Regions from separate parts of the Mesorhizobium sp. M2A.F.Ca.ET.042.01.1.1 genome, predicted to be linked through region 3. Evidence: predicted binding sites of a transcription regulator. Region 3 holds the regulator's gene; each other region holds the start of a gene.
What was found. The regulator LexA, encoded in region 3, represses DNA repair genes until DNA is damaged. The targets are predictions, from matches to a motif close to TGTTCNNNNTGTGTTCNG.

Region 1: EOA23_RS30370 (sel1 repeat family protein) is a predicted target of LexA. The motif match lies at 2,332-2,349, and genes of this name have one in related genera.
Region 2: uvrA (excinuclease ABC subunit UvrA) is a predicted target of LexA. The motif match lies at 1,140-1,157, and genes of this name have one in related genera.

The regions. Positions count from the first base shown of each region.
Region 1 is NZ_RZRX01000314.1:1,086-5,353, forward strand. Features, by position in the region: gene EOA23_RS30355 (AMP nucleosidase) at 1-831, opposite strand, end outside; gene EOA23_RS30360 (hypothetical protein) at 1,104-1,307, opposite strand; gene EOA23_RS37000 (hypothetical protein) at 1,374-1,508, opposite strand; gene EOA23_RS30365 (DUF2147 domain-containing protein) at 1,705-2,046, opposite strand; gene EOA23_RS30370 (sel1 repeat family protein) at 2,485-2,751, shown strand; gene EOA23_RS30375 (ABC transporter substrate-binding protein) at 3,194-4,268, shown strand, end outside.
Region 2 is NZ_RZRX01000186.1:4,917-9,184, reverse strand. Features, by position in the region: gene EOA23_RS24105 (hypothetical protein) at 83-301, shown strand; gene uvrA (excinuclease ABC subunit UvrA) at 1,319-4,240, shown strand.
Region 3 is NZ_RZRX01000064.1:1,300-5,567, forward strand. Features, by position in the region: partial or broken gene EOA23_RS12260 (ComEC/Rec2 family competence protein) at 1-1,002, shown strand, start outside; gene lexA (transcriptional repressor LexA) at 996-1,730, opposite strand; gene kynU (kynureninase) at 2,184-3,431, shown strand; gene EOA23_RS12275 (alpha/beta hydrolase) at 3,491-4,268, shown strand, end outside.

The sequences.
Region 1 (4,268 bases), on a different contig from region 3:
ATTGACCATGGTGATGCCGCCATGGCCGGGCTTCTTCAGGTGATAGGCCGGCATTTGCGGCAGCCGTTGCGGCGGCGTGCCCTCGCTCGGCGCGCCGGCTCCCGCCTTGGTTACGACATTGCCCGGTTCGACGAATTCACTGTAGCCGCCTCCACCACTCTCCATCAGTTCGCGAGCCCGTGCCACGAACTCGTCGATGTAGAACTGGTAGTTGGTGAACAGCACGAAGTTCTGGAAGTGCTGCGGGCTGGTCGCCGTGTAATGCGTCATGCGGTGCAGCGAATAGTCGATGCGCTGCGCCGTGAACGGCGCGAGCGGCCTTGGCTCGCCGAACGCCACCTCGAACGTGCCGTTGGCGATCTGGTCGTCGGTGCCGTCGAGATCCGGCACGTCGAACAGGTCGCGGATCGGCCGCTTGATGCGCTCGGCGGCCGCGCCGTCGACATAGCTGCCTTCCAGGAAGGCGAAATGCAGCGGAATGGGCGTCGTCGATTCCGACACCGTCACCGTCACGCCGTGGTTGCGCATGATGAGGCGAAGCTGCTCGATGAGGTAGTTCTCGAACAGCTGCGGCTGGGTGATGGTGGTGGCGAAATGCCCGGGCGTCGGCATATGCCCATAGGCCTGGCGCGAGTCGACCTGGCTGAACGAAGTCGTGGTGACGCCGATCTGCGGATAGAAGGCCCGGTAGCGCTTGCTCTCGTCGGCGCCGGCGGCAAGAGCGGCGAAGGAATCGCGCAGGAATTTGGTGTTGCGGTCGTAGAGCGCCTGCAGCGCCGCGACGGCCTTTTTGGCGTCATGGAAGCTCTGCGCGCCGAAAGGCTCCGGCATGACGACCGATTCGATGGCTTGGGGGTAGATTCGCTTTTCCATGTCTCAATATAGAGATTCAGGATGGCGCTTGGGAGGGGGATGTGGGACCGCGAGAGCCGATAGCGTCGATTTTCTTCGGATGTGTTTAATGCATGTCGCCCAGAAGTGTGCGCGGTTCTGGGACAACGACATGCAGCAAAACAAAGACTTAAAGCGCCTCGCCTGAACCCGGTTCAGCGCGACGCGCTTTAAGGCGCGCTGGCTACGAGCCAGTCGCGCCGTTCGACACTCTATAAAGCTTGCCCGCGCTGCAGGCTGACCAGCAGCACAAAGCCGACGCTCCTGTTCTTGTTCGCCGGCGCCTCGATCCTGTGGCCGGTGTCGGCGCGCATCATCGGCACAGCCAGCACCGGGGCGGCGAGCAGCATCAGGATGAGCGTCGCCCGCGGCAGCAGCCTCAGGATCTTCGTTGTGGTGGCGGCGATGCGGTTCATTTTGGTGGTGTCCCGATTTTCAACGTGGTCGATTTTCAACTTTGTCGTTTCAGCGCGTCGCTTGGTTCACGGAGCCGAGAATGAAGCCACGGGCCGTTCCCACAAGCGGGCCGAGTGGCCGCCTTCGGCCACCAGGATGGCGAAGAGCATGCCGAATAGGCTCATCAGCAGGCAGACGACGGTGAAGCGACGGGCAAGCATTTCTCTCTCCTTCAATGCGGGAGAGAATGCCGCAATGCCTCTGAACCGGTTCTGAGACCGGTATTCATCTGCGGTTCAAAATGATTGACGAGGTCTCAAGCCGCCGCCGGCGACAAGACCGTTCGGCGGAGCGCCGCCGCCGCAAAAGAAAACGGGGCCGCTCGGGGCCCCGTTTCGGATGATCTCGGAAGGTCAGTTACAGCTTGTGCCAGGTCTGGCTCTTGCAGATCAGGCCGCCGAGCACGCAGCCGCTCATCTTGAGCGATGTGCCCGACAGCGTCGCCTTGCCGGAATAGGTCTTGTCGGTTTCCGGGTCGGTGATGGTGCCGGTGTATTTGTTGTCGCCGGCCGCCTTGAAGGAGCCGATCGTCTTGCCGGAGTACTTGCCGGATTTCAGCGTGATGGAGAACGCATCGCTGCCGGCGATCGCCGCCGTTGAGCCGGCCTGCGTCTTCCAATTGCCTTCGATCGGGTCGGCCCACGCGGCGCCCGCCATGATCAAGGTGGCCGCCAGGGCCAGGCTCGTCTTTCGAAACATCTTGTGCTCCTCCCAATGGGCATGCGGGGACTCCGGCCCGCCTTCCAGTCCCTTACGCAAAGGTAAAGCTAGTCCAGCTCCCGCCAAAACAAAAGCGGTGCCGCTACGGAAGGTTGTAGCGTTTTTCGCCTCGCGCATGGCCGAAAATGAACGGCACTGGAAAAACGCTTCGGTTCCCGTGGTTAGCGAAGTCTTGATTCCGCTCCCGCCAATTTTCATCGAATTTGACGCAAAACCCCGCAAACGCTGGATTCCCATGCTTAACGGTTTCCCGCGTTTACCTCTTGTTTTAGCTTTGTTTTCCGCAAATTAAGCAAGCCATTTAACGACGGATTCAAGGCCAGGCTTCATCCTCGAAAGCATCGAAAGAGCGGCCCGCCCCGAGGGAAATCAAGGGACAGAAGGAGGCAGCTCTCGGGAGCCAGACAGGGGATTGAAATGGCACGCTTTGAAATGCTTGAAGACGGCTTCGGCGCCATGGGGGCAACTGCCCAGGCCGACATTCTTTTCGAACTGGGCATGATGTATGCGACCGGCCGCGATTGCGAGACCGATGTCGTCGCCGCCCACAAATGGTTCAACATCGCCGCGATCAAGGGTTCGGTCCGCGCCGCCGAGCTGCGCTCGGAACTGTCTGCCACCATGTCGAAGGTGGAGATCGCCATGGCGCTGCGCGAAGCCCGCGAATGGATGACGATGCACTGATCCTGCGCGCAGCGCTGAGAGGTTGATTTGGACAAGGCCGCGAAAAGACGGCCGGCCCACAAGACCAAGAACGCGGCAGGCCAACAGGGCAAAGCCGCGCCGACCATGATCCCGAACCGAAGGTCCACGCAGTGAAAAGTGGAGTGCGGTTTTCGGATAAGATCATGGTCCACTAGAAACAGGGAAGCGAGCGGGTTTCAGGCGCGGGGCGTCTGGGGAGCTCGACTGCAAAAGCCGCGACCGACCGAAACAAGGTCGGCGCGGCTTTTTGCATTACGCCAGGTGATCACGCGGGCGCGTGGCCCAAGAAATCCTCGCCGGAATGAACCAAAACGGGTCTCATTGTCCTCTCGACAGTCTCGGCGAAGGGTGAAATTGTCCCGGCTCTGTGAAAGAAGCGCGGCCCATGCCGCCGCGCACAAGTGGAGGAGTTCTTATAACCATGAAAAGATTGGGTATTTTGAGCGCGGCCGCATTTGGCCTGATGATGAGCGCCCCGGTTGCCTTTGCCGACGACATCACCATTTCGGTGGTCGGCCCGATGACCGGCCAGCTCGCCACCATCGGTGACCAGTTCAAGCAGGGCGCGCAGGCTGCCGCCGAGGCCATCAACGCCGCCGGCGGCGTCAACGGCTCGCAGATCAAGCTCGACATCGAGGACGACCAGTGCGATCCGAAGCAGGCGGTGTCGGTTGCCAACCGCATCGTCGCCAACGGCGTCAAGTTCGTCGACGGCCATGCCTGCTCGGGCTCGAGCATTCCGGCCTCCGCCGTCTATGCCGAAGCCGGCACGCTGATGATGAGCCCGGCCTCGTCGAACCCGGTGCTGACCGACGCGGCCGCCAAGTCCGGCTGGCCGACGATCATGCGTCTCTACACGCGTGACGATGCGCAGGGCGCCTTCATCGGCCCGTGGATCGCCAAGAAATATGCCGGCAAGAATGTCGTCGTCCTGCACGACAAGAGCGCCTATGGCCAGGGCGTTGCCGACGCCGTCAAGGCGACGATGAATGCGGGCGGCCTCAAGGAGGTCGACTATGAAGGCATCAATGCCGGCGAGAAGGACTATTCGGCCCTCGTCACCAAGCTGAAGGAACTCAAGGCCGACGTCGTCTATTTCGGCGGCTACCACCCCGAGGCCGGCCTGATCCTGCGCCAGGCGGCGGAGCAGAACGTCAAGTTCCAGCTGATCATGCCGGACTCGATCGCCTCGCCGGAATTCTGGCAGGTCGCCGGCCCGGCCGGTGAAGGCACGCTGTTCGTCTTCCCGTCGGACCCGCAGGCCAAGCCCGAAGCGAAGGACGCGGTCGCCAAGATCAAGGCCGGCGGCTTCACCCCGGAAGGCTTCACGTTGTTCTCCTATGCCGTGATCCAGGCCGTCGCCGAAGGCGTCAAGCGCGCCGGCACCGACGATCCGGCCAAGGTCGCCGAGGCGCTCAAGGACGGCAAGCCCATCAGCACCGTCGTCGGCGAGGTCATCTTCGACGAGAAGGGCGACCTCAAGAACGCCAGCTACG
Region 2 (4,268 bases), on a different contig from region 3:
ACTCCAGCCGCGTCCCTATAGTCCGCGCATGATCAGGTCCGTTCATTTATGTGCTGCCCTCGCCGCTCTTGCCGGCGCCTTGATGGCCGGCACCGCGCTGGCCGACGACAGCCCGTCGCAGAAACTGCCCGGCGTCAGCGGCGACTATCGCATCGCCAAACCGGCGCCGCAGCCGGAGCCCGATGACGCGCAGCCCGCCGGCAGCGACGGCTCGTTCAAGATCGGCAACACCGATGTCAGGATCGGCGGCAGCATCACCGTCGACATGGCGACGGGCGGCATGAAGCCGCCGAACCACTGATTTAGCAGCGATCGACCGAAGCGCGTTTTCGTCATCCACGGGCGGAGCAAGGAGCGAAGCGACGCGGCGCAGACCCGAGGATCCATGCCGTGACTTCAACGTGCTGCCACGGTTCAGAATTCTGCTCCGCTGCGCTCGTCGGCTGACGTAACGGCATGGACCCTTGGGTCTTCGCTCCGCTTTGCGTCGCTAGCCCAAGGATGACGAAGTTGGGGGAGTCTCCGACCGACGGCGAACCTGGATGATCGCAAAAATGTAAGCCCCATCCCTGCTGTGCAGACGGATGGGGCTTCATGGATCTGAAATCCAACTTTAGCCGGGAGTGGACTGCCGGCGTTCTGTTTCGGATGCAACGCGGCATTCAGCCGACGATCCGACTATGGTCTCTGATTGTAGGGAATCGGCAAGTCACGGTTTGTCGGGCTGGCGTTTCAAGTCTGCCCTGGCACTTATGCCCGCCGCGGCTCCATCTCCGTGTGGAGCCTCAAGGGACTGTCCGGTGGCGTCATGCTCCGCTCCTGGGTCCGTTGCGACAATGTCGTTCGAAGCGCTAATCGCTATCGCCTGCGGCGTCTCGCAGGCCGCCTGTTGGGCGGCGAGGCCATCGAAAGACGGCCGGCTTCGTTGACGCCTTGGAGACTGCTCCCCTGGGTCCGCGACGTCAACCGTTGAATAGCCGGTTACGGAAAAATGTGATCGGTTGGAGGTTACGTGCGGGTAAGCCAAGCGGCTCTGTGGATCAACAAGGCGGCATAGGCGGCACTTGTCTCCACACCGTTTCGAACGACAGTTGAACGGTGATCAACGCAACTGTTTCCACAACGCTTTGTCAGGAGCGTGTTCGGCCTTTGTTCTTTCCGCTTGCCCGCTCGCGCGAAAGGCGGTTAAACCCATGATCGGCTTGTTCCGTCGAGATTGTGGCGTCTCTCGACGTGGCGGCAAAAATACCTACATAGGGGATGGCCGGGACAAACCCGCCCAATCCAGCAAATTCCAGATCTGAGGCGGCGACCGGCGATGGCCGACCATAAATATCTTTCCATTCGCGGGGCGCGCGAACACAATCTCAAGAATATCGATCTCGACCTGCCGCGCGACAGCCTGATCGTCATGACTGGACTGTCGGGCTCCGGCAAGTCGTCGCTCGCTTTCGACACCATCTATGCCGAGGGCCAGCGCCGCTATGTCGAGAGCCTGTCGGCCTATGCCCGGCAGTTCCTGGAGATGATGCAGAAGCCGGATGTCGACCAGATCGACGGCCTGTCGCCCGCCATCTCGATCGAGCAGAAGACCACCTCGCGCAACCCGCGCTCGACGGTTGGCACCGTCACCGAGATCTACGACTATATGCGCCTGCTTTTCGCGCGCGTCGGCATTCCTTATTCGCCGGCAACCGGCCTGCCGATCGAGAGCCAGACCGTCAGCCAGATGGTAGATCGCGTGCTGGCGCTGGACGAAGGCACCCGCCTCTATCTGCTCGCGCCGATCGTGCGCGGCCGCAAGGGCGAATACCGCAAGGAACTGCTCGAGCTGCAAAAGAAGGGTTTTCAGCGCGTCAAGGTCGACGGCACCTTCTACGAGATCGCCGACGTGCCGGCGCTGGACAAGAAGTACAAGCACGACATCGACGTGGTGGTCGACCGCATCGTCGTGCGCGGGGACCTGGCGACCAGGCTCGCGGATTCGATGGAAACGGCGCTGAAGCTCGCCGACGGGCTGGCTGTGGCCGAATTCGCCGACAGGCCGCTCGATGCCAGCCTGACCGGCGAGGACTCGGTCAACAAGTCGAAGAACGAGACGCATGAGCGCATCCTGTTCTCGGAAAAATTCGCCTGCCCGGTGTCCGGCTTCACCATTCCCGAGATCGAACCGAGGCTGTTCTCCTTCAACAACCCGTTCGGCGCCTGCCCGACCTGCGACGGCCTCGGCAGCCAGCGCGCCATCGATCCCAACCTCGTCGTGCCGGACGAGAACGTCTCGCTGCGCGACGGCGCCATCAGCCCGTGGGCGAAGTCGACCTCGCCCTATTACGCGCAGACGCTTGAAGCGCTGGGCAAAGCCTATGGCTTCAAGCTCGGCGACAAGTTCAAGGATCTGAGCGCGCAGGCTAAAGAAGCCGTGCTGCATGGCACCGGCGAGCGCGAGATCACCTTCCAGTATGATGACGGCCTGCGCTCCTACAAGACCACCAAGACCTTCGAGGGCGTGATCCCCAATCTCGACCGGCGCTGGAAGGAAACGGAATCGGCCTGGATGCGCGAGGAGATCGAGCGCTTCATGTCGGCCACGCCCTGCCCCGCCTGCAACGGCTACAGGCTGAAGCCGGAAGCGCTGGCGGTGAAGATCGGCGGTAAGCATATCGGCGAAGTCACCGAGCTGTCGATCCGCAAGGCCGACCAGTGGTTCACCGACCTGCCGGCGCAGCTCAACGAGAAGCAGAACGAGATCGCGGTGCGCGTGCTCAAGGAGATCCGCGAGCGGCTGCGCTTCTTGAACGATGTCGGCCTCGACTATCTGACGCTGTCGCGCAACTCCGGCACGTTGTCCGGCGGCGAGAGCCAGCGCATCCGTCTCGCCTCGCAGATCGGCTCCGGCCTCACCGGCGTGCTCTATGTGCTGGACGAACCGTCGATCGGCCTGCACCAGCGCGACAATGCGCGCCTGCTCGACACGCTGAAGCATCTGCGCGACATCGGCAACACGGTGATCGTCGTCGAGCATGACGAGGACGCCATCCTGCATGCCGATTACGTCGTCGACATCGGCCCCGCCGCCGGCATCCATGGCGGCAGGATCATCGCGCAGGGCACCCCGCAGCAGATCATGGCGACGCCCGCCTCGATCACCGGCAAGTACCTGTCGGGCGAGCTCGAAGTGACGACGCCGGCGGTGCGCCGCGAAGCCAAGAAGAACCGGCGCATCAAGGTGGTCGGCGCGCGCGGCAACAATCTGAAGAACGTGACGGCGGAGATCCCGCTCGGCACCTTCACCGCGGTCACCGGCGTATCCGGCGGCGGCAAGTCGACCTTCCTGATCGAAACCCTGTTCAAGGCGGCCTCGCGCCGCATCATGGGTTCGCGCGAGCATCCGGCCGAGCATGACCGCATCGAGGGGCTGGAGTTCCTCGACAAGGTCATCGACATCGACCAGTCGCCGATCGGCCGCACACCGCGCTCCAACCCGGCGACCTATACCGGCGCTTTCACGCCGATCCGCGACTGGTTCGCCGGACTCCCCGAAGCCAAGGCGCGCGGCTATCAGCCGGGGCGCTTCTCCTTCAACGTCAAGGGCGGCCGCTGCGAGGCCTGCCAGGGCGACGGCGTCATCAAGATCGAGATGCACTTCCTGCCCGACGTCTACGTCACCTGCGACGTCTGCCACGGCAAGCGCTACAACCGCGAGACGCTTGACGTGCTGTTCAAGGGCAAGTCGATCGCCGACGTGCTCGACATGACCGTCGAGGAAGGCGTCGAGTTCTTCTCGGCGGTGCCGGGCGTGCGCGACAAGCTGGTGACGCTGAACCAGGTCGGCCTCGGCTACATTCATATCGGCCAGCAGGCGACGACGCTGTCGGGCGGCGAGGCGCAGCGCATCAAGCTCGCCAAGGAATTGTCGCGCAAGGCGACCGGCAAGACGCTCTACATCCTCGACGAGCCGACCACCGGCCTGCACTTCCACGACGTGGCCAAGTTGCTCGAAGTGCTGCACGAGCTGGTCGACCAGGGCAACACCGTGGTGGTCATCGAGCACAATCTCGAGGTGATCAAGACCGCCGACTGGGTGCTCGACCTCGGCCCCGAGGGCGGCGACGGCGGCGGCGAGCTTGTGGCATCAGGCACGCCCGAAGCGATCGTGCGCGAGAAGCGCAGCTATACCGGCCAGTTCCTGAAGGAGCTTCTTGAGCGGCGCCCCGGAGGCAAACGCGAAGCGGCCGAGTGATGGCAGGTAGCGGCCTGATCTCCATCGA
Region 3 (4,268 bases):
CGGAAACTGGCGGTTGGCGTGGGCGGCGCCGCTGTGACCTCGCTCGTCGCCGGCAGCGCGACATTGCTGTTTGCGATCTGGCATTTTCAGCGCGTGTCGCCGCTCAGCCTGCTCGCCAATCTGGCGGTCATGCCGATCGTCTCGCTGATCGTCATGCCGTTCGCCGTGTTGAGCGCGCTCGCCATGCCGTTCGGCTTCGACGGTCCCTTCCTCTATGTGATGGGCAAGGGCCTGACAGCGATGATCGCCATTTCGGCATGGATTTCCGAGCGCTCGCCCGTCGATGCCGTGGGATTGATCTCGATCCAGTCGGTGCTGCTGGCGACAATCGCGCTCGTCATCGCGACCATGGCCACCACCTGGCTGAGGCTCGCCGCTGTGCCCTTCGCGCTCGCCGCGCTGCTGGCGATCCCGCATGTGCGCACCCCGGACGTGCTGATCTCGGAGGACGCGCATCTCGTGGCGATGCCGATCGGCGGCGGCGAGCTTGCCGTCAACCGCGAACGCTCCAACGAGTTCACCACTGACAATTGGAAGCGGGCGCTGAAGGCCGAGGGCATCGTGCCGCCCGAGACATTCGCCAAGGACGCTCTCGATATCGCCGACCCGGTCGACCTGCCGCCCGGCTCGCCCTTCTACTGCACCGGCGACCTCTGCATTGGCCGGCATCCTTCCGGCGCGATCGTCGCGCTCGCCGAAAACCGCGACAGCGCACGGCCCGCCTGCGGTTTTGCCGACCTCATCGTCATCAACGATGCGACGGCCTACAATCCCTGTTGGGATCAGCGCGTGCTTGTCGTCACCAAGCGCCAACTGGCGCGTGACGGCAGCGCCGCCGTCTTCTTCGATCCACAATCGGCAACAGCGCGAGCAGCCATCCAATATGCGGTCGAAAAGCCATATCGGCCCTGGCACGAGCAGCGCAAATATACCCGCGAAGCGAGGGGACTGCCACCTTATGAAAAGCCTGAGAGGGCCAAGCCCTCGCAGCCGGATCAGTAGCGGCGGATCAGCCCGACGAGCTTGCCCTGTACCTTGACCCGATCCGGCCCGAAGATGCGGGTCTCGTAGGCCGGGTTGGCGGCCTCCAGCGCGATCGAGGCGCCCTTGCGGCGGAAGCGCTTGAGCGTTGCCTCCTCGTCATCCACCAGCGCCACCACGATCTCGCCCGGGCTTGCCGTGCTGACGTTGCGGATGATGACGGTGTCGCCGTCGAAGATGCCAGCCTCGATCATCGAGTCGCCCTTGACCTCCAGCGCATAGTGCTCGCCGCCCATGATCATGTCTGGCGGGACCGAGATCGAATGCGTTTGGTGCTGGATGGCGTCGATCGGCACACCGGCGGCGATGCGGCCCATCACCGGAATGGACACCGCTGAAGCGGCGTCGTCATCATTGCTGGGTGTCGGCGTACGCGAGGGCGCTGCCGGCTTGACCTGGCGGCTTAGATTGCCCTGACCGCCCTGGATGACGCTTGGCGAAAATTTCTTCGCGGCATTCAGGCCGGGCGCGATCGAGTCGGGCAGGCGCAAGACCTCCAGCGCGCGCGCCCGGTTCGGTAGCCGGCGAATGAAACCGCGTTCTTCCAGCGCCGTGATCAGCCGATGAATGCCGGACTTCGAGGCGAGGTCGAGCGCTTCCTTCATCTCGTCGAAGGATGGAGGGATCCCGCTCTCCTTCAGGCGTTCATGGATGAACATCAGGAGTTCATGTTGTTTGCGCGTCAGCATTGGCGGCCCCCACGGGTTCCGAAACCAGAATCAGAAAAACAAACCCAGAACAAACACTATCTGTTCCAGTTGTGTTCCGCAACCGTTTAAAGTTTAATGAATTTCTTAAGGCTGCCGAAAGAATGTTGCATCGGACGCTGCCCGGCCGCCACCGGTTGGGCTGTGTCATTGATTCCGCTCGATTTTGCAATTCTCCTTATGCTGAAATTGAGAGCCGACATCGTCGCGAAGGTGCTGAAGGGATCCCGTCAGCTGACGCAACCATGTGCCGTACCGTGAACGAAACGAACTCAAAATGCCAACCTTGGCTACGATTCCGATCCTCAGCCTTTGCCGTCTATGGACCAGCTAACATAGGACAGAAGGTTCTTGCCGGGTTGCGGACGGTGATGGGACAACCGTTGGCCGCCGGAGGGATGTAGCGGCCTGGGTCGAAATGGAGGCGGTAGCACAATGAGGGGAATTCCCGATCTTGCCGAGGTCGAGGCGATGGATGCCGCGGACCCGCTGCGCCCCTTGCGCGATCGCTTCGTCCTGCCGGAAGGGGTGATTTATCTCGACGGCAATTCGCTGGGCGCTGCTTCAATCAATGTCTTCAACGAGATCGAGACGGCCGCGAAGCAGGAATGGGCGCAGGATCTCATCCGTGCCTGGAACACCGCCGGCTGGTTCGACATGCCTGTCAAGCTGGGCGACCGGCTCGGGCGTCTGATCGGCGCCGCGCCTGGCCAGACTGTGGTATGCGACACCACCTCGATCAACATCTACAAGGTCCTGCATGCGGCGCTCGCAATGCGACCGGACCGCCCGGTGATCGTCGCCGAAGGCGACAGCTTTCCGACCGACCTCTACATGGCGGAGGGGGTGTCCTCGACGCGGCCCGGCACGGTGCTGCGGCTCGAAGGCGTCGATGCGCCGACGATCGAGGAACTGATCGACGACCGTGTCGCGGTCATCCTGGTCAACCACGTCAATTACAAGTCCGGCCGGTTGCGCGATATGGCGGCCCTGACCCGCAAGGCCCATGACGCTGGCGCGTTGATCGTCTGGGACCTCTGCCACACGGCCGGCGCCCTGCCGGTGGATCTCGATGGCTCGAATGCCGATTTCGCGATCGGCTGCACCTACAAATATCTCAATGGCGGACCGGGCGCGCCGGCCTTCATCTACGGCGCCACTCGCCATCATCCCCACATCAGCCAGCCGCTCAGCGGCTGGTGGGGCCATGCCCGGCCCTTCGCGTTCGAGCAGGGTTATGCCGCCGGCTCAGGCATCCGGCGATTCCTGTGCGGGACGCAGCCGGTGTTGTCGATGCGGGCGCTGAAAGGTTCGCTGGATCTCTGGGACGAAGTCGACATGACGGCCGTGCGCGAGAAAAGCGTCGCGATGACGGATCTGTTCATCCGGCTTGTCGAAGCCAGATGCGGCGCTTTCGGTCTCCAGCTGGAAAGCCCGCGCAACGGGGCCGAGCGCGGCAGCCAGGTGTCGTTCGCCCATCCGCATGGTTACCAGGTGATGCGCGCCTTGATCGAGCGTGGCGTGATCGGCGATTTCCGCGCTCCGTCGACCGTCCGTTTCGGCTTCACGCCGCTCTATGTCGGCTACCGGGACGTCTGGGACGCCGTCGAGGTGCTGGAAGACATCCTGCGCACGGGCGCCTGGCAGGAGGCGCGCTATGCGATCAAGGAGGCCGTCACCTGACTTCGAATGGCATGCCGAACAAAGACAACTCGAAATCGATCTGATCGCGGGAGGGGCCGGTGCTGGGACACCGCATTGTCGACTGGGATGACGCCTACGCCAACGGCGCGAACATCGCTGGGGGCGACCGCTGGCCGGCGGCCTGGGACGGCCCAGCTCAGGCATTTCGCGAAAAGCTGTTGGCGCAGGGCAGGGCGCGGCTCGACATCGTCTATGGCGAGGCGCCGCGCAGCCGGTTCGATCTCTTCCTTCCGCCTGCCGCATCGAAGGGGCTCGTCGTGTTCATCCATGGCGGCTACTGGATGGAATCGGACAAGACATCCTGGTCGCATCTGGCCGCCGGCGCTGTCGGTCGCGGCTTTGCCGTCGCCATGCCTTCCTATACGCTGTGCCCGCGGACCAGGATCGGCGGCATCGTCAATGAAGTCGCGGCCGCGATCGGCAAGGCGGCGGCCATGGTCGATGGCCCGCTGATGCTGACCGGTCACTCGGCCGGCGGACATCTCGCCAGCCGGATGGTGACGACGACTTCGCCGCTGGGCGCCATGGTGGCGAAACGCATACGCATGGTCGTTTCGATTTCAGGCCTGCACGACCTTCGGCCGTTGATGTTCACGGCTTTGAACGAGACGCTGAACATCGACGAGCGGGAAGCGTTGAGCGAAAGCCCGGCGCTGCTGCGGCCCGTGCAAGGAACCCGCATCACCTGTTGGGTCGGCGGTGGCGAGCGCTCGGAGTTCCTGCGCCAGAGCGCCTTGCTCGCCAACATCTGGACCGGGCTTGGCGCCGCTGCCCAGTCAGTTGTCGAGCCGGATCGGCATCATTTCAACGTCGTCG